Regions from separate parts of the Saccharopolyspora sp. NPDC002376 genome, predicted to be linked through region 3. Evidence: riboswitches for the same ligand, from Rfam matches in the RefSeq annotation. Region 3 holds a riboswitch; each other region holds the start of a gene.

Region 1 (7,569 bases), on a different contig from region 3:
GCGGTCAGCGTCGCGCGCCGCAGCCCGTCGGCACCCATCATCCGCACGTAGGCCCACGAGATCGGCAGGATCGAGGCGCTGCCCCACGGCGCCGCGCTGATCGGGCCCACCCCGGTCTCCGGACCGGCCGCCGGCTGCAGCGGGTGGTTCGGCAGGAACGGCGACAGGTGCTCCCGCACGCCGATCGGGCCGACGCCCGGGCCACCGCCGCCGTGCGGGATGCAGAACGTCTTGTGCAGGTTCAGGTGCGAGACGTCGGAGCCGAACTTGCCCATCCGGGCCAGGCCGATCAGCGCGTTGAGGTTCGCGCCGTCGACGTAGACCTGGCCGCCGGCGTCGTGCACGAGACCGCACACCTCGCGCACGGTGTCCTCGTAGACGCCGTGCGTGGACGGGTAGGTGATCATGATCGCGGCGAGGTCGTCGGCGTGCTCGGCGACCAGCTCGCGCAGGTGGTCCAGCTGGATGTTGCCCTGCTCGTCGCAGCGCACCACGATCACGCGCATCCCGGCCATCACCGCGCTGGCGGCGTTGGTGCCGTGCGCGCTGGCCGGGATCAGGCACAAGTCCCGGTCGGCCGCACCGCGGCTGCGGTGGTAGGCGCGGATGGCCAGCAGACCGGCGAACTCACCCTGGCTACCGGCGTTGGGCTGCAGGCTCACCGCGTCGTAACCGGTGACCTCGGCCAGCCAGGTCTCCAGGTCCTTGACCAGCGACAGCAGACCCTCGGCGTCTTGCGCGGGCGCGAACGGGTGCAGCGAACCGAACTCCGGCCAGGTGATCGGCTCCATCTCGGCGGTCGCGTTGAGTTTCATCGTGCACGACCCCAGCGGGATCATGCTGCGGTCCAGCGCGACGTCCTTGTCCGACAGCCGCCGCAGGTAGCGCAGCAGCGAGGTCTCGGAGTGGTGGCTGTGGAACACCGGGTGCGTCATGTACTCGGAGGTGCGCAGCAGCGCCAGCGGAAGCGCGTCGGAGGTCTGCGCGTCCAGCTCGTCGACGTCCACGCCGTCGATGCCGAAGGCCTGCCACACCGTCGCCAGGTTGGCGCGCGTGGTGGTCTCGTCGCAGCTGATGCCCACCCGGTCGACGTCGATGCGCCGCAGGTTGATGCCGCCGCGCCGCGCCGCGGACACGACCTCATCGGCCCGCCCCGGCACCTTCGCGACGATCGTGTCGAAGAAGTCCTGGTGCAGCACCTCGACGCCGCCGCGCCGCAGCTGCTCGGCCAGCACGGACGCCATCCGGTGCGCGCGGGTAGCGATCGCCTTCAGCCCGGCCGGACCGTGGTAGACGGCGTACATCGACGCCACCACGGCCAGCAGGACCTGCGCGGTGCAGATGTTGCTGGTCGCCTTCTCGCGGCGGATGTGCTGCTCCCGGGTCTGCAACGCCAGGCGGTAGGCCTTGTTGCCGTCGGCGTCGACGCTCACACCGACCAGTCGGCCGGGCAGCTGCCGCTCGAATCCCTTGGCCACGGCCATGAATCCGGCGTGCGGACCACCGAAGCCCATCGGCACGCCGAATCGCTGGGTGCTGCCGACGACCACGTCCGCACCGATCTCACCGGGCGCGCGCAGCAGCGTCAGGGCCAGCAGATCGGACGCCACCACGACCTTCGCCCCGCGCTCGTGCGCCTCGGCGATGATCCGCTCGTGGTCGCGCACCGAACCCGAAGCACCCGGGTAGGACAGCAGCGCGCCGAAGAACTCGTCCTCGGGCAGCCCTGCCGACAGGTCGGCGACGACGACCTCGATGCCCAGCGGCTCGGCGCGGGTCTGGATGACCGCGATGGTCTGCGGCAGCGTGTCGGAGTCGACCAGGAAGCGCGGCGACTTGGACTTGCCGGCGCGGCGCACGAGCGTCATGCCCTCGGCCGCGGCGGTCGCCTCGTCCAGCATGGACGCGTTGGCCACCGGCACCCCGGCCAGGTCGGCCACCATCGTCTGGAAGTTCAGCAGCGCCTCGAGCCGGCCCTGTGAGATCTCCGGCTGGTACGGCGTGTACGCGGTGTACCAGGCCGGGTTCTCCAACACGTTGCGCAGGATGACCGGCGGGGTCGTGGTGCCGTAGTAACCGAGCCCGATCATCTCGGTGTGCGGGTGACAGCGGCGCGCGAGGTCGCGCAGCTCGGCAAGCGCAGCGGTCTCGGTGGCCGGCTGGGGCAGCGCCAAGCGCAGGTCGTCCTCGCGGATCGCGTCCGGCACCGCGCTGCGGCCCAGTTCCTCCAGCGAACCGACGCCGATCACGTCGAGCATGCGGGCCAGTTCGGCCGGGGACGGCCCGACGTGCCGGTCGGAGAACGGCGTGCCGTGCTCCAGAGCGGCCAGGGGAATGCGGTCGTGGGTCACGTCGGACATCGCCAAACCTCAATCATCGCGGCGAACACAGGGGCGGCAGTACAGCCAGGACTGCGCTGCTCTCCCCCTCTGTCACCGTCCGCGAAGCGAACGCCTGAGAGCTTCACCCGGGGACCGGGCTTGCACCGTCGGCGGGTGGTGCCAGCGAATGGCACCACCTCTTTCCAGAGGTATCTCGCCCGTGCGGTCCAGGTGGCCTGAGAGGTTGTCGGGGAGGTTTTGCTCCTTCGGCGCCGACCGCGGCTAGGCCGGGCCGGACTCTCCCGCACGGGGTCGGCGATGTGTCGCAGCCTACCCGATCAGGTGGCCCGCGCGGACCTCTGATGCGAGCTGCGGCACAGTCTTTCGATCACGGCCAGGGCTGGTCAGCCGGTCTCGGCCTGGCGGTCCCGGCGACGGCGGGACAGCTCGTCCGCCGCCTGCACCATCTCGCCGCCGTCGGCCCGCTCGGCCGGGAACTCGTGGATGGTGCCGCTGATCTCGCGCATCGCACCGCTGACGGCGATGCCGAACACGCCCTGACCACCTTGCAGCAGGTCGACCACCTCCTCGGCAGAGGTGCACTCGTAGACCGTCGTCCCGTCGCTGAACAACGTCAGCCGCGCCAGGTCCTCGACGCCGCGGTTGCGCAGGTGCTCCACCGCGACCCGGATGTTGTGCAGCGACACCCCTGTGTCCAGCAGGCGCTTGACCACCTTGAGCACCAGGATGTCCTTGAACGAGTACAGCCGTTGCGAGCCGGAACCGGCCGCACCGCGTATGGACGGGCCGACCAGCTTGGTGCGCGCCCAGTAGTCCAACTGGCGGTAAGTGATGCCGGCGATCTGGCAGGCGGCCGGGCCCCGGTAGCCGACCAGTTCGTCCGGCAGCGAGGCGTCTGGGAACAGCCCACCCTGCTCCGCGGCAGCATCCCCGTTGGACGCTTCCTCGACCACGCCTGCCTCCCCTCGTCCGGCTTGTCGCCGACGACGATCACCAGCGCCCGAATCGATTGCGATCAGGGCCGCGAACACCCCGCCGACAGCCAGCGGCGCAGCACCGCCGCATCGGCGGTTCACCCGCTGAATCACACCAGGGCGATTTCGCGTAACCCGACGGTATGCCTGCCTCGCGAGGAGGTCAACGCGACGCGCGGGCGCCGGGACGACCCGGCCCCCGCCTGCAACTGCAAGCGGGGGCCGGATGTCAGATCTCGGGTCTGCGACGCCTCAGGTGTCCGCGCCGCGGAAGTCCTCGGGAGACACGGAGTCGAGGAACTCGCGGAACTTCTCCACCTCGTCCTCCTGCTCGTCCGGGATGATCAGCCCGGCCTCGTCCAGCACCGACTCGTCGGCGTGGATCGGCACCCCGATGCGCAACGCCAGGGCAACCGAGTCGCTCGGCCGCGCCGAAACCCGCACGTCCCCGTCGAACACCAGCTCGGCGAAGAAGGTGCCTTCCTGCAGATCGGTGATCCGCACCTGCTCCAGATCGCGCCCCAGGGCGCCGATGACGTCCTTGAGCAGGTCGTGGGTCAGCGGTCGTTGCGGTCGCACGCCCTGCTGCTCGAGCGCGATGGCCGTCGCTTCGACCGAGCCGATCCAGATCGGCAGGTAGCGCTCGCCGTTCGCCTCGCGCAACAACAGGATCGGCTGGTTGGCTGGTAGTTCCACTCGCACGCCGACGACGCGCATCTCGCTGCTCATCGTCACATCGCCTCCTCCAGCGCGCCGAAGCGTGACATCCCCGTCGAGGATCGCGCACCGACGCCTCCGACGCTACCCGCGATACGGCGGCTACGCCCAATCCCTCCGGCGGCCTGGTCGACCACCGCTGTCGCGGCTTGCCCGCTCGGGCACCTGATCCGAACGCCGGGTCCGAACCGCTGGCTGAGCTCGTCATCGAGCATTACCAGCACGATACACCGCTGCGGTCCCGCGGGACCGCTGGAAATGAAGCCGCTGCAACGGGAAAACCGGTTGCGGCGTCGAGAAATTCCCCGCCGCGGATGCCATCGACCCCGATCGCGCAAATACCGCGACGCGCCAGCGGGGCGACGCCGGTGCGGCGCCGCCCCGCTGGCGGGTCGAAAGTCGAATCCGGCGGCTCAGCGGCCGCCGTCGATCGGCCCGGTCAGGAAGACCAACCGGAACTTGCCGATCTGCACCTCGTCACCGTTGGCGAGCACCGAGGTGTCCACCGGTTCCCGGTTGACGTAGGTGCCGTTGAGGCTGCCGACGTCGACCACCACGAAGTCGTTGCCCTCGCGCCGGAACTCTGCGTGTCGGCGGGAAACCGTGACGTCATCGAGGAAGATGTCGCTGTCCGGGTGCCGTCCCGCGCTGGTGGTCTCGCGGTCCAGGAGGAACCGCGAACCCGCATTGGGACCGCGCTTGACCACCAGCAGTGCGGACCCTGCGGGCAGTGCGTCGACCCCGGACGCGGCGGCGGGCTCCGGGGCCGGGCTCTCGGGGCTTTCCTGCTCCGAGAGGAAAGGCCTGAAGACCGAGGTGGTCTCCGGTGACTGTTCTGGCGGAACGTCGCCGTAGCCGCTGTTCTGGCTCACCTGAGTCTCCTCCACGCGGATAGATCGTGCCAAGTAGGTACCCAACGTACCGTGCCTGGACAGGCGTGGGACGCGGGACTCCCGACATTCTCGTCGTCGACCCCGACAGATCGATGATCATGCCTGGTCGATCACCTTTTGATAGGCCTCGGCGTCGAGCAGACCGGCCAGTTGGTCCGGATCGGCGAGCTTGATCTCGACCATCCAGCCGTCACCCTGCGGGGCCGAGTTGACCAACTCCGGTTGGTCCTCGAGCTCGTCGTTGCGCGCGGCCACCTCACCGGTGACGGGGGCGTAGATGTCCGAGACGCTCTTGGTCGACTCCACCTCGCCCATGGAGTCCCCGACGGCGACCTTCTGCCCCACGTCCGGCAGCTGCACGAACACCACGTCGCCGAGCTGCTGCTGGGCGTAGTCGGTGATCCCGATGCGCACGGTGTCCTCGCCGGTGCGCTGGATCCACTCGTGCTCTTCGGTGTACTTGATCTCGTCCGGGGCCGCCACGTGGTCCCGCCTTCCTCGTCCGCTGCTACTTGGCTCACCGATCGCGCGCTGTGGGCGTGATCGGCTCGGCGAGCGTATGCAGCGCGCGGCACCGCCCGCAAGACGGCTCGCGGCGGCGTGGGAGGAGTGCGCTGTCGGCAGAATCGACGTCAGCCGTCCAGCGCATGCGGGGATCTCAGGCCGTTCTGGAGCGCGCTTGGCGCACCGCGGCCACGACCTGGCCCAGGTAGAGGATTCCGGCCCACAGGTACAGCGCGCCGCCCCAGAAGGTGAAGGCGTAGGCGATCGGACGCACCACTTCGGACAGCGGGAATTCCTCCTGCACCAGCAACAACAGCGGGAACGCGTACATCAGGCAGAACGTCGCGGCCTTGCCGAGGTAGTGCACTTCGGGCGGCTCGTAGCCGTGCCAGCGCAGCACTGGCAGGCACAACGTCAGCACCACGTCCCGCAACACCAGCGCGGCGGCGACCCACCAAGGCACGACATCCCGCAGCACGAAGGCGATCAGCGTGGCGATGATGTAGAGCCGGTCGGCAGCCGGATCGAGCAGTTCGCCAAGGCGGCTGTACTGGTTGAGCCAGCGGGCGAGCTTGCCGTCGAGCCAGTCGGTGACCCCGCTGATCACCAGCATCAGCAGGGCAAGCAGGTCGGCCTGCGGGCCGAGCAGCAACCAGAGGAACAGCGGCACCCCGGCCAGGCGGAGCACGCTGAGCAGGTTCGGCAGTGTCCACCATGGATCGGCCCACACCCCGGCGGCGACTTCGCGGATCCGGGCTATGCCGGGATCCGGGCGGCCATCCTGCGGGTGGCCGGGGTTGCCCCCGTGGCCTCCGCTCGTGGCGTTCTCCGTGGTGCGCTCGGCGTCCTGCACCACGAGCCTCCCCTGAATGGTTGTGCGTGCTACCCCAGATGCACGGATGCGCATCCCCTCGGGGTCAGGATCTCACATTCGGCGCACAACACACCTGGCGGCCGGACTCCCCCGCGCATCGAGCGGATCGGGCGGGGCGCGGCGGGAGTCCGCGACCACCGCGACTAGGCCGGAGTGCGGCTCCAACCGCGGCGGCAGAGCTCGGCATCGGTGAGGAACCGCGCCCGCCCGCGGTCGTCGACGCCGGCCCAAGGGGCTCCAGCGGCACCTTCTCGCACGTAGGAATGTCCACCGCTCCACACCACGCTGCAGGGTGCGGTGGGAAGGTCGGCCGAAGTGGCCGTGCGGGATTCGAACTGGGCGGTAGACGCCTCGGCAGACCGGGCCGGTTCCGTGCTCATCGTTGCAGCACCTCCGTTTTCTGATTCTGGTGTCGGCGCGCGGCGCCCTTTTGTTAGCCCGATCTCAGACTCGCTTCAGAGTGTGATCCACCACGCACTCCGTGTCGCGCCGAATCGGTTTCGCAGCGCCCAGCGGACACGTTCCGTCGCCGAACTGCGCTCTGCGACCAGCCGGGCACTACGCCCGACCGAACTCGGACGCACCGCTCAGCGGGCAACGGCCGTTTCCGGTGTGGCAGAACGTGTTCCAGGTGCGGAAGAGCACCAGCGCGACGTGCGTCGTCCCGGATTTCCGGTGCTCTGCTGGCGAGACTCTGGCGTCCGGGGTGGTTGTGCGGTAGGACGTCAGGCAACTGGCGGCGGATGTGGGAGGTAGTTGGTCATGGGTGCCTATGCCGAGGCCCATCGGCGGAGCTTGACCGACCGGGAGGGTTTCTGGCTCGACGCGGCGAAGTCGATCGACTGGGTGCGCGAACCGTCGCGCGCTCTCGACGGCGACACCGACCCGTTCTTCCGCTGGTTCCCCGACGGGGAGCTCAACACCTGCTTCAACGCGCTGGACCGGCACGTCCGCGACGGCCGCGGCGACCAGAACGCGCTGATCTGGGACTCGGCGATGACCGGTCAGGTGCTCCGCTGGACCTACCGGGAGCTGCTGGAGCGGGTGGCGCTGTTCGCCGGGGCGCTGCGGGCGCAGGGTGTGGAGCGCGGTGATCGCGTGGTGCTCTACCTGCCGATGATCCCCGAGGCCGTGATCGCGATGCTGGCCTGCGCCCGCATCGGCGCGGTGCACTCGGTGGTCTTCGGCGGCTTCGCACCGAAGGAACTGGCCGCGCGGATCGAGGACGCCCGACCCGCGGTGGTCGTCGCGGCGTCCTGCGGGCT
Region 2 (7,569 bases), on a different contig from region 3:
GCTCGATCGTGTTGCCCACCGCGCTCGCGAACGCGGCCTTGCGCACCGCGACGCGGTCCGAACCCGCGGGTGCCGATGCCATCTCGTCTCCTGTCCCTCGCGAAAGCGCCCCGGGAGCGATCGCCGCGGGGTTCGCGCCTCACGATGGCGCAGCGATCATCGAAAGGTCCACCACCTTTTCGCGCACCGCCGCTCGGACGAGCGATGCTGGGTCTCGTCGACGTCTTCCGTTCTGTGACGGTTCGTGCAGCAACCCTGGCCGGGCGAACCCCTTTCCGGTGGTCCAGGTGCGCTTGGTGCCGCACTTCGAAAGGCCGCGGCGATAAAGAGAAGCGGAATGTCTCTCCAAACCCAGGAGGATCGACGAGATGGTTGACACACGGCTGACCGGCCGCATCTTCCTCACCGCAGTGGCCCTTGCGGGCACTGCGCTCGTCCCGGCACTGGCCAACGCGGAACCCGCGGCGGACGTGAACGGGAGCATGCTGAACCTCACCGTCAGCGGCCAGAACCGCGGCGAAACCCCGCGATCCACGGTGCTGAGCTGTCATCCGGTGGGCGGCTCGCACCCGAACGCCGGCTCGGCGTGCCAGACGCTCGAGGCGGTCAACGGCGACCTGAACCAGCTGACCGCAGGCCAAGCGGTCTGCAACCTGAACTACCAGCCGGTGACCTTCAGCGCGCGCGGCACCTGGCAAGGACGACCGGTGACGTTCGAGAAGACGTACTCGAACCAGTGCGTCGCGGAGGCATCAACGGGCAAGGTGTTCGCCTTCTGACGTACGCGTCGGGCCCCGTGGTTAGCGGGGCCCGACGCCGTAGTCACGCTCCGCACGCAGGTTACGGTGAGCGCATGGCGACCGATTCGGAAGCTGGCGATCCGCGCTGGCCCAAGCAGCTCTACGAGCAGGGTGACGAACCGGATCCCCGGTTCACCCTCGCCAACGAGCGCACCTTCCTGGCCTGGATCCGCACCGCGCTGGCGCTGATGGCCGGCGGGGTCGGGATCGAGGCGCTCAACGTGGTCACCGAGCATCCGAATCCACTCCGGACCGCGCTGGCGGTGATGCTGCTGCTCGCCGGTGTGCTTTGCAGCGCAACGGCTTTCGCGCGGTGGATGTCCACCGAACGCGCCCTGCGGCAGGGACGTCCGCTGCCCGCTCCGCGCTTGGCACCGGTGCTCGGGTACGGGCTCGGCGTGATCGGCGTGACCGCCTGCGTCCTGCTGTTCGTCACCGGGATCTGATCGTGGCGGACCGGCCCGACAGCCCGTGGGATCCGGGCTTGCAGATCGAACGCACCACCCTCGCGTGGTTGCGGACGACACTCGCGTTCATCGTGGGGACGCTGGTGCTGCTGCGCCTCCTGGCGCACGAGAACGTCCTGACCGCGCTGATCTTCACCGTGCTGACGTTGCCGCTCGGGCTCGCGATCACCTGGCTGGTTTGGCGCCGCCATCTCACCAGCGAGCAACGCCTGCACGCCCGCATCCCGCTCCCCGGCGGCGCACTACCGGCCGCGATGACCGCGCTGGCTGGGCTGGCGGGCTGCTCGGGCTTGGCTTACGTGCTGTTCGCCTGACCAAACGCTCCAGTGTGGACGATCCCGAAAACTCCGGGCACTACTGCGATGCGCCGACCAGGCCGGGCCACGCCGACATCGCGCAGTCGATGATCGCGTGCGCGGTTTCGCGGGAGCAGCCGTCGCAAGCCTGGATCGACAAACCTTGCAGCACAGTCAGGTAGAACGAGGCGATCGCCGCGATGTCCGCACCGGCCGGTACGTCGCCTTCGGCGACCGCGAGTTCCAGTCGTGCGTGCACCGCCCGGTAGTCGTCCTTGCGGCACTCGGCCAGGAATTCCTGGACTCGCTGGTTGTCCGGGCCGCAGTTGGTCGCCGAGAGCACGACCATGCAGCCCCTCGGCGTGCTGGGGTCCACGTAGGCGTCGGCGTTGTCGCGCAGCATGGCTTCGATCGCCTGGCGCGCGGTCGGGTGCTTCTGGAGCGAATGTTCGCCCACGGCTTCGTCGGCGCTGTTGTAGAGCGCGATCGTCTCGCGGAACAGGCCCTCCTTGGAGCCGAAGGCCGCGTAGAGGCTCGGTGAGCTGATGCCCATCGCCGCGGTGAGGTCGCTCAGCGCCGTCGCCTCGTAACCCCTCTCCCAGAACAGCTCCATCGCGGCATGCAGCGCGGTTTCGCGGTCGAAACTGCGCGGTCGACCTGGCGGCGGCATCTCACACTCCTCTGATCTCGGAGCGGTCATCATCGCCGACCCGGTTCCGGCCGACGCCGCAGCTCCCACCTCGTTGACACCCAGGATAACCCGTGCTAGCCATTTATATATCGTTCGATACAGAAATATGAGGTGCTCATGGGGTCTCTAACGGGCAAGGTTGCACTGGTGACCGGCGGCGGGCGCGGGATCGGCGCCGGTATCGCCGAACGACTGGCCACCGACGGCGCCGACGTCGCGATCACCTACAACACCGCTGCCGATCGGGCCGACGCCGTCGTCGGGAAGATCGAGGAGACCGGCCGCCGAGGCCTGGCGATCGCCGCCCCGGCCTCCGATGTCGACGCGGTGGCACGAGCGGTGCGGCAGACGGTCGACGAGTTCGGCCGACTGGACGTCCTGGTCAACAACGCCGGGATCTTCACCTGCGCGCCGATCGACGAGCTGACCCTCGAGCAGTTCGACGAAACCGTCTCCGTCCACGTGCGCGCGGTGTTCGTAGCCGTGCGGGCTGCTGTCGAGCACCTGCCCGAGGGCGGGCGGATCATCAACATCGGGAGCAATCTGGCCGAACGGGTTCCCGGCCCCGGTCTGAGCCTGTACTCGCTGAGCAAGTCCGCGTTGATCGGCTTCACCAAGGGCCTCGCCCGCGACCTGGGCCTGCATGGCATCACGGCCAACGTCGTCCACCCCGGCTCCACGGACACCGAGATGAACCCGGCCGACGGGACGGACGCCGACGCCGAACGGGCGCTGACCGCGCTCGGCCGCTACTCGACCCCCGCCGACATCGCGGCCACCGTCTCGCACCTGGCCGGCGAATCCGGACGGAACATCACCGGCACCTCGATCACAGTCGACGCCGGCGCCAACGCCTGAGAGCGGGGAGGACACCGGAATGCCCTGGGTCATCCTCATCGTCGCCGGGCTGCTCGAGATCGTCTGGTCGCTGGCGTTGAAGCACGCCGAAGGCATGACCCGGCTGTGGCCCGCGGTCGTGGGAATCGGGGTCGCCATGATCAGCCTCGGGATGCTGTCGTTGGCGTTGAAGCACCTGCCGGTCGGCAGCGCCTACGCGATCTGGGTCGGCATCGGCACGGTCGGCGTCGCCGTCGTGGGCATGCTCACCTTCGGTGAACCCGTGACGTGGCCGCGCCTGGCGTTCTTGACGTTGATCGTGGTTGGCATCGCCGGCCTCAAATTCGTCGAAGCCTGAGCGGCGCGGGCGGGGACGGGGGAACCCCTGCCACCGCCCGCACCGAATCAGCACTCGATGACGTTGACCGCGAGTCCGCCGCGGGCGGTCTCCTTGTACTTGACCTTCATGTCCCGGCCGGTCTCCCGCATCGTCTTGATCACCTTGTCCAGCGAGACGAAGTGGTTGCCGTCACCACGCATCGCCATCCGCGCCGCCGTGATCGCCTTGACCGAGGCCACCGCGTTGCGCTCGATGCACGGGATCTGCACCAGACCGCCGATGGGATCGCAGGTGAGCCCGAGGTTGTGCTCCATCGCGATCTCGGCGGCGTTCTCCACCTGACGCGGCGTCCCGCCGAGCACCTCGGCAAGCCCGGCCGCAGCCATGGAGCACGCCGAACCGACCTCGCCCTGGCACCCGACCTCGGCCCCGGAGATCGAGGCGTTCTCCTTGAACAGCACCCCGACAGCCCCGGCTGCCAGCAGGAACCGCACCACACCGTCGTCGTCCGCACCGGGTACGAACCGGGTGTAGTAGTGCAGCACCGCCGGGACGATGCCCGCCGCACCGTTGGTCGGCGCCGTCACCACTCGCCCACCGGCCGCGTTCTCCTCGTTCACCGCGAGCGCGAAGAGCGTGACCCACTCCAGCGGGTCGTCCTGATCGGTCAGCAGCGCGGCCAGCTCCGCCGCCCGCCGCTTGACCTTCAGCCCGCCCGGGAGTTCACCGGTGTTGCGGCAGCCGTTGTCCACGCACTCCCGCATGACGTGCCAGATGTCCAGCAGTTCCTTGCGCACGGCGTCCTCGCCGCGCCAGGACAGCTCGTTGGCCAGCATGACGCCGCTGATGGACAGGCCGGACTCCGCGGCGCGCTCGAGCAGTTCCATGCCGGTGCGGAATGGCAGCCGCAGCTCGGTCTCGTCCGGTTTGATCCGGTCGGACCCGGTCGCGTCCTCGTCGACGACGAAACCACCGCCCACCGAGTAGTACACCGCGCTGTCCAGCTCGGCGTCCCCGGCGAAGGCGGTGAACCGCATGCCGTTCGGGTGCACCGGCAGCGACCTGCGGCGGTGCATCACCAGATCGCGGTCCGAGCTGAACCGGATCTCGTGCGTCCCGTCGAGGCACAGCCGCCCCGTCTCGCCGATCTCGACGACCCGGTCCGCCACCGCGGCCGGATCGACGACCTCCGGGCTGTGGCCCTCCAGGCCCAGCAGCACCGCCTTCGGGCTGCCGTGCCCGTGGCCGGTCGCCCCCAACGAACCGAACAGCTCCGCCTTGACCCGCGTGACCTGCGGCAACCGGCCCGCGTCGCGCAGTCGTCGCGCGAATCGCTTGGCCGCCCGCATCGGTCCCACGGTGTGCGAACTGGACGGTCCGATGCCCACTGAGAACAGGTCGAAGACACTGATCGCCATTGATCGCCTCCGCTGCTGCCCGGGTCCTACTGCCCGATCAGTTCGGCGTACTGCTCCGCGGTGAGCACAGCACCGGTACCGGTGGCGCGCACCTCCAGCAGCCAACCGCCGGCGAACGGCTCGGCGTTGACCAGCGCGGGATCATCCACAACGGACTCGTTGATCGCCACGACCTCGCCGGTGACCGGCGCGAACAGGTCGCTCACGGACTTGGTGGACTCCATCTCACCGCAGGTCTGCCCGGCCTCGATCTGCTCGCCGACCTCCGGCAGCTGCACGAAGACGATGTCGCCGAGCGCCTCGGCGGCGTGGTCGGTGATGCCGATGCGGACCAGCTCGTCGCGGTCCTCGATCCACTCGTGCTCTTCGGTGTAGCGCAGGTTCTGCGGCAGGGACATGGTGGGAGGCTCCAAGGCTGCTCGGAGGGCGCGGGCGCGCCCGGAAATGTGCTGGGCCTCCCCCTCTGTTTCGGGACCTGAGAGCTTCGCCGCAGACCTGCGACTTGCACCTTGGGTGGCGCGCCAGCGGTGGCGCGCGCTTTCCAGAGTTGCCTCGCCCGAACGGTCATGGGTGCCTGAGAGTTTGTGGGGAGTCTTGCTCCTTCGGCGCCTCGCAGCTGGTACGAGGTCTCTCCCGCACGGGGTCGACGGCCAGTATGCGATTGTCAGACTGCTCAGCAACGATAAACGTGCCTGTCTTGGTGTCACAATGCCCTCCCCAACTGACCGCCAAGGCGGCCGCTTCTCCAGGAGGCCGGTGATGCTCGACGTCCGAGCACTGGTCGAACGGGTCGGCCCGACCCTGCTGCGCTCGGTGGTCGTCCCGGAATCGACCGCGTGCGTCGGCGACGTGGTCATCGCCGAACCCGACCAGCACCTGACCGTCGTCGACGGCGACCTCGTGCTGGGCGTGGCCGTCGCGGACCGCGAGCAGGCGGCGTCACTGGTGCGCGTCTGCGGCGACCGGGGCGCTTCGGCGGTGCTGCTGAAACCGCCGGTCTCCGCCGATGAGCGCATCGTCGCCGCGGCCGAGGCGGCCGGGGTCGCGCTGGTCGAGGTCCGGTCGGAGACCGCGTGGGCCCAGCTGGTCTGGCTGATCAGGGCGGCGCTGGCCGGGACCGACATCGACGAGGCGGGCGCGCGCAGCCCCGGGGTCGGCGATCTGTTCCGGCTCGCCGACGCGGTGGCCGACGTGGTGGACGCGCCGGTCACGATCGAGGACGCGCGCTCCCAGGTGCTGGCCTACTCGGCCCGGCAGGACCTCACCGATCCCGCGCGGGTCTCGACGATCATGGGGCGCAGGCAGCCGGACGACGTGCTGGCCAAGTTCCGGGCGTACGGCACCTTCCGCAAGCTCAGCAAGGGCAGTTCGGCGATCTTCGTGCCCGCCCAGCAGGACGGCACGCTGCCCCGATTGGTCGTGCCGATCAGGATGGGCGGCGAGCTGCTCGGATCCATGTGGGCGGTGGTGCCCGAGGAGGTTTCCGAGGAGCGTGCGACGGCGTTCGCCGACACCGCACACCTGGTCGCGCTGCAGCTGCTGCGCTGGCGGGCGGTGGCCGACGCCGAGCGGCGGCGCAGCGCGGAGCAGGTGCGGCTGCTGCTGGACGGCGGCGAGGGCTGGCGGGTCGCGGCCAACGAACTGGCCGTCCCGAACGAGCGACACCGGGTGATCGCGATCGAGATGCCCGCCTCAGCCGGGCCCGCCGAAGGGCACCGGTTGGCGCTGTGGGAGTGGATCACGCGCGGGATCGGCCGCCGGCCGCTGGTCACCGAGATCGGCACGATGCTCTACGCGGTGGTGCCGGACCGCGGCGACCGCGGCGGCTGGCTGGAGCTGCGCACTGCGCTCGCCTCGCACGACATGTCACCGCGCCCGCTGATCGCGGTGGGCACCTCGGTGGCGGTGGCGGACCTGCACCAGTCGCGGTCGCAGGCCGAAGAGCTGGTCAGCCTGCTGCGCACCGGCAAGCTGCAGGAACGGGTCGCGGTCTACGAGGACTACTGGCACCTGCTGGTGCTCAGCCGCATGGCGGGCGCGGCGACCGACGCGGGCATCGGCGCGCTGGGACCACTGCAAGTCATGCGCGAGCACGACCGCACCCAGGGCACCGAGTACCTGGCGACGCTGCGCGCCTGGCTGCGCCACCCCGGCGACCCGCGGCAGGCGAGCCAGGAGCTGAACGTGCACCCGAACACCTTCCGCTACCGGATGAAACGGCTCGCCCAACTCGTCGACATCGACCTGGACGACCCGGACGTCCGCTCGGCTCTGCTGGTCCAACTGCTCGCCGAACGCTGGGCGCAACACGGCTGAGAGCCTGCCGGCGTATGCCGTCCGCGCTTGTGGAAGCGGCGTAGCCGCTTGCATCCCCCTTCGCAGGGTGGCCACCGGCGGGCTCTGAGCGGTTTCCTGGCGAGGACGGCCCCTCCGCCGTGTATTGGTCATACATCAGGAGGGGCACCCGCAGTCCAGGGAACCGCTCAGGTTCCGCCAAGCGACCACCCGAGAAACGCAGCCAGTAACAGGCCTTGAGCGGTTGTGCTGCGAGCACAAGGGGGTCGGGGCAATCTCATCGCGTGGGCATGATGCGCCCCCGGAATCGGCGACGGATCGTTGTGCGCAACACAGGTGACGAAAGGATTCCGCCGTGAAGATCGCCGTCCCGCGCGAGATCAAGAACAACGAGTACCGGGTAGCGCTCACGCCCGCGGGCGTCC
Region 3 (7,569 bases):
TGGATACCGGAGCTCGAGGAAGAGAAAATTCAGAAAAAAACGGCCGGCGCGCGCAAATCGGATTTGCGTGCGCCGGCCGTTGAGTGCCGGAACCGTCAGAGGTTCGGGTACAGCGGGTGCTTCGCGGCCAGCGCCTCGACGCGGGCCCGCAGCTTCGTGCTGGTGGACTCGTCGAAGCCCGGCCTGAGCGCCTCGGCGATCACGTCGGCGACCTCGGTGAACTCCTCCTTGCCGAAGCCGCGGGTGGCCAGCGCCGGGGTGCCGATGCGCAGACCCGAGGTCACCATCGGCGGGCGCGGGTCGTTGGGCACCGCGTTGCGGTTGACGGTGATGCCGATCTCGTGCAGCCGGTCCTCGGCCTGCTGACCGTCCAGCTCGGAGTTGCGCAGGTCGACCAGCACCAGGTGCACGTCGGTGCCGCCGGAGACCAGCTGCACCCCGGCCGCCTTGGCGTCGTCGGCCAGCAGCCGTTCGGCCAGGATCTGCGCGCCCTCGATCGTGCGGCGCTGCCGGTCCTTGAACTCCTCACCAGCGGCGACCTTGAACGCGACCGCCTTGCCCGCGATCACGTGCTCCAGCGGCCCGCCCTGCTGACCGGGGAACACCGCGGAGTTGAACTTCTTGGTGAACTCCTCGTCGGAGGACAGGATCACGCCACCGCGCGGACCGCCCAGGGTCTTGTGCGTGGTGGTGGTGACGACGTGGGCGTGCGGCACCGGGTTCGGGTGCAGGCCCGCGGCGACCAGACCGGCGAAGTGCGCCATGTCCACCATCAGGTAGGCACCGACCTCGTCGGCGATCTCCCGGAACCGCTTGAAGTCCAGCTGCCGCGGGTAGGCCGACCAACCGGCGACGATCAGCTGCGGCTTGTTCTCCCGCGCCAACCGGGCGACCTCGTCCATGTCGACGCGGTGGTCGTCCTCGCGCACGTGGTAGGGCACCACGTTGTAGAGCTTGCCGGAGAAGTTGATCCGCATCCCGTGGGTCAGGTGGCCGCCGTGCGCCAGGTCCAGACCCATGATGGTGTCGCCCGGCTTGAGCAGCGCGAACATCGCCGCCGCGTTGGCCTGTGCGCCGGAGTGCGGCTGCACGTTGGCGTAAGAAGCGCCGAAGAGCTCCTTGATCCGCTCGATGGCCAGCCGCTCGATGACGTCGACGTGCTCGCAGCCGCCGTAGTAGCGGCGGCCAGGGTAGCCCTCCGCGTACTTGTTGGTCAGCACCGAGCCCTGCGCTTCGAGCACGGCCTGGGGCGCGAAGTTCTCCGAGGCGATCATCTCGAGCGTGGTCTGCTGGCGGTTGAGCTCGGCGCCGACCGCCGCCGCAACCTCGGGGTCCACCGCGGCCAGCTGGTCGTTGAACAGGTCCGGTGTCGACATGGTGTTGCCTCCTGTGTTTCTCTCAGGCGTTGCGGCGGTAGAACGGCAGCTCGACGACCTGCACCGCGACTGCTTTGCCGCGGATGTCTACCTGCAGCTGGGTGCCGGGTTCGCTGTGCTCGCGGTCCACGTAGGCCATCCCGATCGGGTGGCCCAAGGTCGGGGACGGGGCGCCGCTGGTGACCACGCCGATCTCGGCGCCGTCGGCGTCCAGCACGCGGTAGCCGTGCCGGGGCGCGCGGCGCTGGTCGGTGCTGAGCCCGACCAGGGTGCGCTCGGTGGGCTTCTCCGCGACGGCGGCCAGCGCTTCCTTGCCGACGAAGTCGACGGTCTTGTCGAGCTTGACCACCCGGCCGAGGTTGGCGTGGAACGGCGTGAGCTCGGCGGACAGCTCGTTGCCGTACAGCGGCATGCCGGCTTCCAGGCGCAGCGTGTCGCGGCAGGACAGCCCGGCGGGCTGCAGCCCGTGCTCCGCGCCCGACTCGGTCAGCGCCTGCCACACGGCCTCGGCGTCGCCGGGCGCGGTGAACAGCTCGAAGCCGTCCTCGCCGGTGTAGCCGGTGCGCGCCAGCAGCACGTCCTTGCCCGCGACCTGGGCCGGGTAGCCCGCGTAGTACTTGACGCCGGAGAGGTCGGTCTCGGTCAGCGGCGCGAGGATCGCGACGGCGTTCGGGCCCTGGATCGCGATCAGCGCGTAGTCATCGGAGACGTCCTCGTGCTGGGCGTCGAACCCGCTGATCCGCTCGGTCAGCTCGGCGGAGACCACGGCGGCGTTCGCGGCGTTGGCCACCACCAGGAACTCCTGCTCGGCGAGGCGGTAGACGATCAGGTCGTCCAGCACACCGCCCTGCGCGTTGCAGATCATGGTGTAGCGCGCGCGGCCGGGCGTGATGCTGGAGGCGTTGGCGACCAGCGCGTGGTCCAGCGCGGCCGCGGCTTCCGGGCCGCTGATCCGGATCTCGCCCATGTGGCTCAGGTCGAACAGGCCGGCCGCGGTGCGCACCGCGTTGTGCTCGGCGATGTCACCGGAGTAGCGCAGCGGCATCTGCCAGCCGGCGAACTCGGTGAGGTTGGCGCCGAGTTCCTCGTGCACGTGGTGCAAGGGCGTCTGTCGTGGCGACGACATGGTGGTGGGACTCCTCCTGGTGGGCGCCGGTCGGCAGTCGAGGGCCGGTCAGCTCACTGCGCCCAACCTTATCGGGGACACCTCGACCCCGACCTGCGCGGGCTGCGCTGGTCGGGCGGTCTCCCCGGAGTCATTGGCCTGAGAGTTTCGCCACCTCGGGAGGTGGCTTGCACCGTGGGCGAGAAGTGCATGCTTCTGCTTTTCTCCGTGATCGCCTGGTGTCGTGCGGTGCCGGTGCCTGAGAGTTTGCTGGGGAGTGTTGCTCCTTCGGCGCCCCGGTCCCGAGAAGGGCCGGAGTCTCTCCCGCACGACGTCGTAGGCGCGCTATTCGGTTCTGCGTCAAGGACGCTACGAACCACCAGTGACCCACGTCAACCGGAAGGATGAGTGATCTCGTGCCGACTTGCTGTGGAGTTCTGAAAGAGCGTGAGGTCCAGTGGAGTGAAGCAGCGGGATCCCAAGAGCGTCGCGGAGTTAGTCGATCAAGGTGACGTCACGAGTGGAAGGCAACGGCGCTCATCTATACCGACCCGGAACTGGTCAAGCGCTTGAGTGGTCCGATCGAAGGGGACTTTGGCCCGGTGCCTCCGCCGGAAGGAGTCGATGAGTGACTCCCAAGCGTTAGCCGGTGAGTTCTCGGTACTGCTTCTGCAGGCCGTCGATGAGGGCTTCGAGGGCTAGTTCGAAGCTGGCTGCGTCGATTTCCGCTGCGTGTTCGCGGAGCAGGTGTGCCTTGTTCAGGTGGGGGAAGCGGTCGCCGTAGAGGTCCGCGTCGTCCGGGAAGCCGCCGCTGAACGAGCCCATCGCCGAGCCCACCACCAGGTACTTCGTCGAGGCGCCGATCATCGTGGCGTAGCGCTGCGGCCAGCCCGCGCTGGTCAGGCCGCCGTGCACCGCATCGGCTCGGCGCAGGGCGTTCTCGCGGCGGGCCGGGCCGTAGGCCAGGAACGGCACCAGGTTGGGGTGGGCCGCCAGCGCCGCGCGGTAGGAGCGGGCCCAGCTGCGCAGGCCGGTCGTCCAGTCCTGCTCGAAGTCCGAGACGTCCACCGAGCCCATCACGTCTTCGGCGATCTCGTGCAGCAGTTCTTCCTTGGTCGCGACGTGGTTGTACAGCGAGGCCGCGCGCACTCCGAGGCGTTCGGCGAGGCGGCGCATGGACAGCGCTTCCAGGCCATCGGCGTCGATGATCTCCAGTCCGACGCGGCGGATGCGTTCCGGCGACAGCCGGGGAGTGGTCGGTCTGGGCACGTCTTCTCCTAGTCGGATCTCTTGCGGCGCTCGCCGGGGCCGTCTTAGGCTGCCATAAAACTAACAACGTTAGTTAGATGGCCGCAGGAAAGGATCCGGCAATGGTCGACTTCTCGCTCTCCGACACCGAACGCGACATCAGGGACTGGGTGCGCAACTTCGTCCAGCGCGAGCTGGCGCCGCTGGAGCCGGAGGTGCTGCGCCGCGAGCGGGCCGGCGAGCGCGGCCTGACCAAGGACGAGCAGCACGAGCTGCAGCAGAAGGCGAAGGAAGCCGGGTTCTGGGGCGTGCAGACGCCCGAGGAGTACGGCGGAATGGGCCTGTCAGCGGTGATGTCCGCGCTGATCGAGATCGAACTCGGCCGCACCTACGTGCCGTTCCGGTTCGGCGGCTACGCCGACAACATCCTCTACTACGCCAACGAGGAGCAGAAGCAGCGCTACCTGCTGCCGACCATCGAGGGCACCCGCAAGTCCTGCTTCGCGATCACCGAGCCCGGCGCCGGGTCGGACGCCAAGGACCTGCGGACCACGGCGGTCAAGGACGGCGCCGAGTGGGTGATCAACGGTGAGAAGACGTTCATCACCGGCGGCATCGACGCCGACTTCGTGATGGTCTTCGCCGTCACCGACAAGGAGAAGGGCGCCAACGGCGGCGTCACCTGCTTCCTGGTCGACCGCGACATGGGTTGGAAGTCCGAGCCGATCGACATCATGGGCCCGTGGGAGCGCCAGCCGGCCGCGCTGGTCTTCGACAACGTGCGAGTTCCTGAGGGCAACGTCCTCGGCGAGGTCGGGCACGGCTTCAAGCTCGCCATGCAGTGGATCGGCCACGGCCGCTACATGCTGCCCGCGCGAGCGCTGGGCTCCTGCGAGCGGCTGGTCGAGATGGGCATGGACTACGCCAAGCAGCGCGAGACCTTCGGCAAGCCGATCGCCGAGCGCCAGGCGATCCAGTGGATGGTGGCGGACTCGGCGGTGGAGATCGAGGCACTGCGCTGGCTGGTGCTGCAGGCGGCCTGGCAGATCGACCAGGGCATGGACTCGCGCCACGCGCAGTCGATCGCCAAGCTCTACGGCGCCACCCGCGCCAACGAGATCGTCGACCGGGTGCTGCAGATGCACGGCGGCATGGGCTACACCAAGGAGCTGCCGATCGAGCGCTGGTACCGCGACCTGCGCCTGCTGCGGATCTTCGAGGGCACCGACGAGATCCAGCGCCGCACGCTGGCCCGCAACCTGCTCAAGGGCCACGCATCGGTGCGCGGCGTTCTGGGCTGATCCTCCCACCGCGTCGGTATTCTGCTGATCAACAGTGAGTCCGAGATGCGGGGAGTAACGATGTCGCTGTTCGACAAGGTCACCGAGTTCGCCAAGAGCAAGCAGGGCAAGCAGGTCATCGACCAGGCGAAGAAGTACGCCACCGACCCGAAGAACAAGGAGAAGCTCGACCAGGTCAAGGACAAGTTCCTCGGCAAGGGCGACAAGAAGAGCTGACTCCCAAGACCAACGGCCCCGACTCCTTGGGTTCCAGAGTCGGGGATCGTTGTCCCCTTCTCCCCGAGAAGGCCGCCGTGTGGCCGGATTTTCGGCCTTCCCCGGCCCATTGATCGGTTAGGATTCGCGCTCGTTGCTGGCGTTGGGGAGGGGCGGTCATGTCGCAGCCACCTAGGCCTGGGGATTCTCAGGGAGCTGGTGGGGGCGTGCCGCCTCGCCGGCAGGGGCCGCCGCAGCCGTCCGGGCCGATTCCGACTCCTCCGCCACAGCAACAGGTTTCGAACCCGACGCCTCAGCAAGCTCCGAATCGGCCTGGGGCTGTGCTTGGTGCTGCTGCGCTCGGGGGAATTGTTGCGCTGGTCGTGCTCGGGGTTGCCGTTTACACGTTGGTCGCCGGGCTTGCTGGGGCCAGTGGGGGCGGGGAGATCGCCGTCGTGCTGCTGACGTTCATCGTCGGCGCCGTTGGCGTCATGCACGTGCTCGGAGTTGTCCGGCTGCTGAATCCGCGGTTTCCCAACACCGGGACGATGGCGATGGCCGGGTGGATCACGGTGGCCGTCACCGGGTTCGGCGTGCTCCGTTCTTTCCTCGGGCGCGGTGATAGGCCGGACCTCACCACGATGTTGGTATGGGTCGTTCTGGCTGCCGCTGTGATCACGTTGATGGTGCTGATCACGCGTCCGTCCGTCACGCAGTGGGTGCAGGCGACCCACGCGCACTCCCGCCAGCTCGGCCGCTCCCCCGAACAACGCCGCTGACCGCGGAGGGCGTCCAAATTTCCTTAAAATTGGGAAGGTCTGGGACAGCGCCGGGGTGGGAAATTCCAAATTTGGGGAAATTTGGGAGGGTTCCGCCGGGGCGCGGGTGGGTCAGCGGTTCTGCTCGGGGAAGACCAGGCGGTCCACGAGGAAGAACTTGATCACGAACATCACCACGTAGGTGCCCAGGAACGCTCCCCAGACGACCGCCACCTGCGCGCTGCGGGCATCTGGGAACAGGGACCGGGCGAGGCTTTCGGCGTTGTGGGTGGCGAGGGCGGCCAGCAGGGCCGTGGTCACCGAAATGATCGCGTAGCGCAGGATTTCGCCGCGCAGGTTCGCTCGGTCGGTGCTGCCCCAGGTGCGTCGGTTGAGGGTGAAGTTCGGGATCGCGCCCGCCAGCCACGCCATGATCGTCGCCGCTACCGGTGCGGCGCCGAGGGAGTAGGCGAGCAGGAAGACGACCTGGCTGATCGCGGTGGCCACCACCGATGCCGCGGCGAACCGGCTGATCAGTCGCCAGTACCGCTTGGCACCAGTCGTCTCGGTGGCCTGCGGTGCCATCTCGCCTCCGTGGGATCCGCGTTCGGCCGAACGATACCCAGCGGCGCTTCGCGCGGGCGTGAGTGCTGGAGACATGAAACGTCGTGACCGAGGCGGATTGCACGGTTGCGCTGTGCTGATGTGGGTGCGGAGGATTGGGCCGCGTGGCGGCTGGAATATACCAACGAGCCGGTGCACACTTGACCGCGAAACGTTTGCGGCCGCGTTCAAAGGCCGCGGTACGGGGAGCGGTGCCCCGGGCGGGGAGTGCTGAACTCCTCACCCGGGGCACCTACCGTGTGTCGGGGGGCTTCCACACGGTCTACCGAACAGTAACTCGTTCGGTTGATCTCGGCGATACGGCACGTGGGTAAATCTTCGCTCAGAGTCAGCATTGCGTGGTCGCCGCTGAAGGTTGTGCTGAATTTTCGAAGGGGTGGCGGCTCTGGTGGAACCGTCACCCCGGTGCGAGGTCAGCTGCGCACTGCCTCCGCAGTCTCCGCCACCTCGTCGGTGTCCCCTGCGCGGCGCTCTGCGAGGTGAACTCGGACGGTGTAGGCGATGGCGGCCACCCAGGCCACGACGATCACCGAGTAGATGATCGCGTGGGACGGCCCGGGAAGGTCGAAGTCCTTGATCAGGGTCCGCGCGTTGGTGAACACGATCAGCCCGCCGGCTCCGACGCCGATCAGCCGCATCGGCACGATGCGCACCAGGTAGGCCGCCAGCGGCGCGGCGACCACGCCGCCCAGCAGCAGCGCACCCACGGTCGTCCAGGACAGGTTCTGGTGCGACAGGGCGAACAGGAAGCCCAGGCTCGCCGCGGCCGCGATCAGGAACTCGCTGGTGTCCACGGAGCCGATGACCTTGCGCGGTTCGACCCGACCGGTGCTCAGCAGCGTCGGGGTCGCCACCGGGCCCCAGCCGCCACCGCCGGTGGCGTCCACGAACCCGGCGACCAGGCCGAGCGGGGCGAGCAGCTTCGAGCTGACACCGGTGAGCTGTCGGCGGCGCAGCGGGCG

Evidence for each region. A riboswitch is a leader RNA that binds a small molecule or an ion and turns the genes downstream of it on or off. The one in region 3 is predicted to bind glycine.
Region 1: linked by a shared signal. The riboswitch ahead of gcvP (aminomethyl-transferring glycine dehydrogenase) and the one ahead of gcvT (glycine cleavage system aminomethyltransferase GcvT) in region 3 are both predicted to bind glycine.
Region 2: linked by a shared signal. The riboswitch ahead of gcvH (glycine cleavage system protein GcvH) and the one ahead of gcvT (glycine cleavage system aminomethyltransferase GcvT) in region 3 are both predicted to bind glycine.

What each region holds. Positions count from the first base shown of each region.
Region 1 covers NZ_JBSFBZ010000013.1:102,978-110,546, reverse strand. The annotation lists gene gcvP (aminomethyl-transferring glycine dehydrogenase) at 1-2,360, opposite strand, end outside; glycine riboswitch at 2,535-2,636, opposite strand; gene ACWCO2_RS12040 (MerR family transcriptional regulator) at 2,726-3,295, opposite strand; gene ACWCO2_RS12035 (bifunctional nuclease family protein) at 3,569-4,045, opposite strand; gene garA (glycogen accumulation regulator GarA) at 4,447-4,905, opposite strand; gene gcvH (glycine cleavage system protein GcvH) at 5,023-5,409, opposite strand; gene ACWCO2_RS12020 (CDP-alcohol phosphatidyltransferase family protein) at 5,585-6,286, opposite strand; gene ACWCO2_RS12015 (hypothetical protein) at 6,448-6,684, opposite strand; gene ACWCO2_RS12010 (propionyl-CoA synthetase) at 7,067-7,569, shown strand, end outside.
Region 2 covers NZ_JBSFBZ010000010.1:2,414-9,982, reverse strand. The annotation lists gene ACWCO2_RS09685 (MFS transporter) at 1-82, opposite strand, end outside; gene ACWCO2_RS09680 (SSI family serine proteinase inhibitor) at 369-779, shown strand; gene ACWCO2_RS09675 (YidH family protein) at 854-1,246, shown strand; gene ACWCO2_RS09670 (DUF202 domain-containing protein) at 1,249-1,581, shown strand; gene ACWCO2_RS09665 (TetR/AcrR family transcriptional regulator) at 1,622-2,233, opposite strand; gene ACWCO2_RS09660 (SDR family NAD(P)-dependent oxidoreductase) at 2,372-3,112, shown strand; gene ACWCO2_RS09655 (DMT family transporter) at 3,132-3,449, shown strand; gene ACWCO2_RS09650 (L-serine ammonia-lyase) at 3,497-4,849, opposite strand; gene gcvH (glycine cleavage system protein GcvH) at 4,876-5,247, opposite strand; glycine riboswitch at 5,303-5,400, opposite strand; glycine riboswitch at 5,401-5,495, opposite strand; gene ACWCO2_RS09640 (PucR family transcriptional regulator) at 5,609-7,165, shown strand; gene ald (alanine dehydrogenase) at 7,500-7,569, shown strand, end outside.
Region 3 covers NZ_JBSFBZ010000008.1:22,586-30,154, reverse strand. The annotation lists gene glyA (serine hydroxymethyltransferase) at 96-1,376, opposite strand; gene gcvT (glycine cleavage system aminomethyltransferase GcvT) at 1,399-2,502, opposite strand; glycine riboswitch at 2,620-2,718, opposite strand; glycine riboswitch at 2,719-2,818, opposite strand; gene ACWCO2_RS08335 (TetR/AcrR family transcriptional regulator) at 3,124-3,750, opposite strand; gene ACWCO2_RS08330 (acyl-CoA dehydrogenase family protein) at 3,852-5,030, shown strand; gene ACWCO2_RS08325 (hypothetical protein) at 5,091-5,246, shown strand; gene ACWCO2_RS08320 (hypothetical protein) at 5,567-6,004, shown strand; gene ACWCO2_RS08315 (GtrA family protein) at 6,116-6,568, opposite strand; gene ACWCO2_RS08310 (sulfite exporter TauE/SafE family protein) at 7,021-7,569, opposite strand, start outside.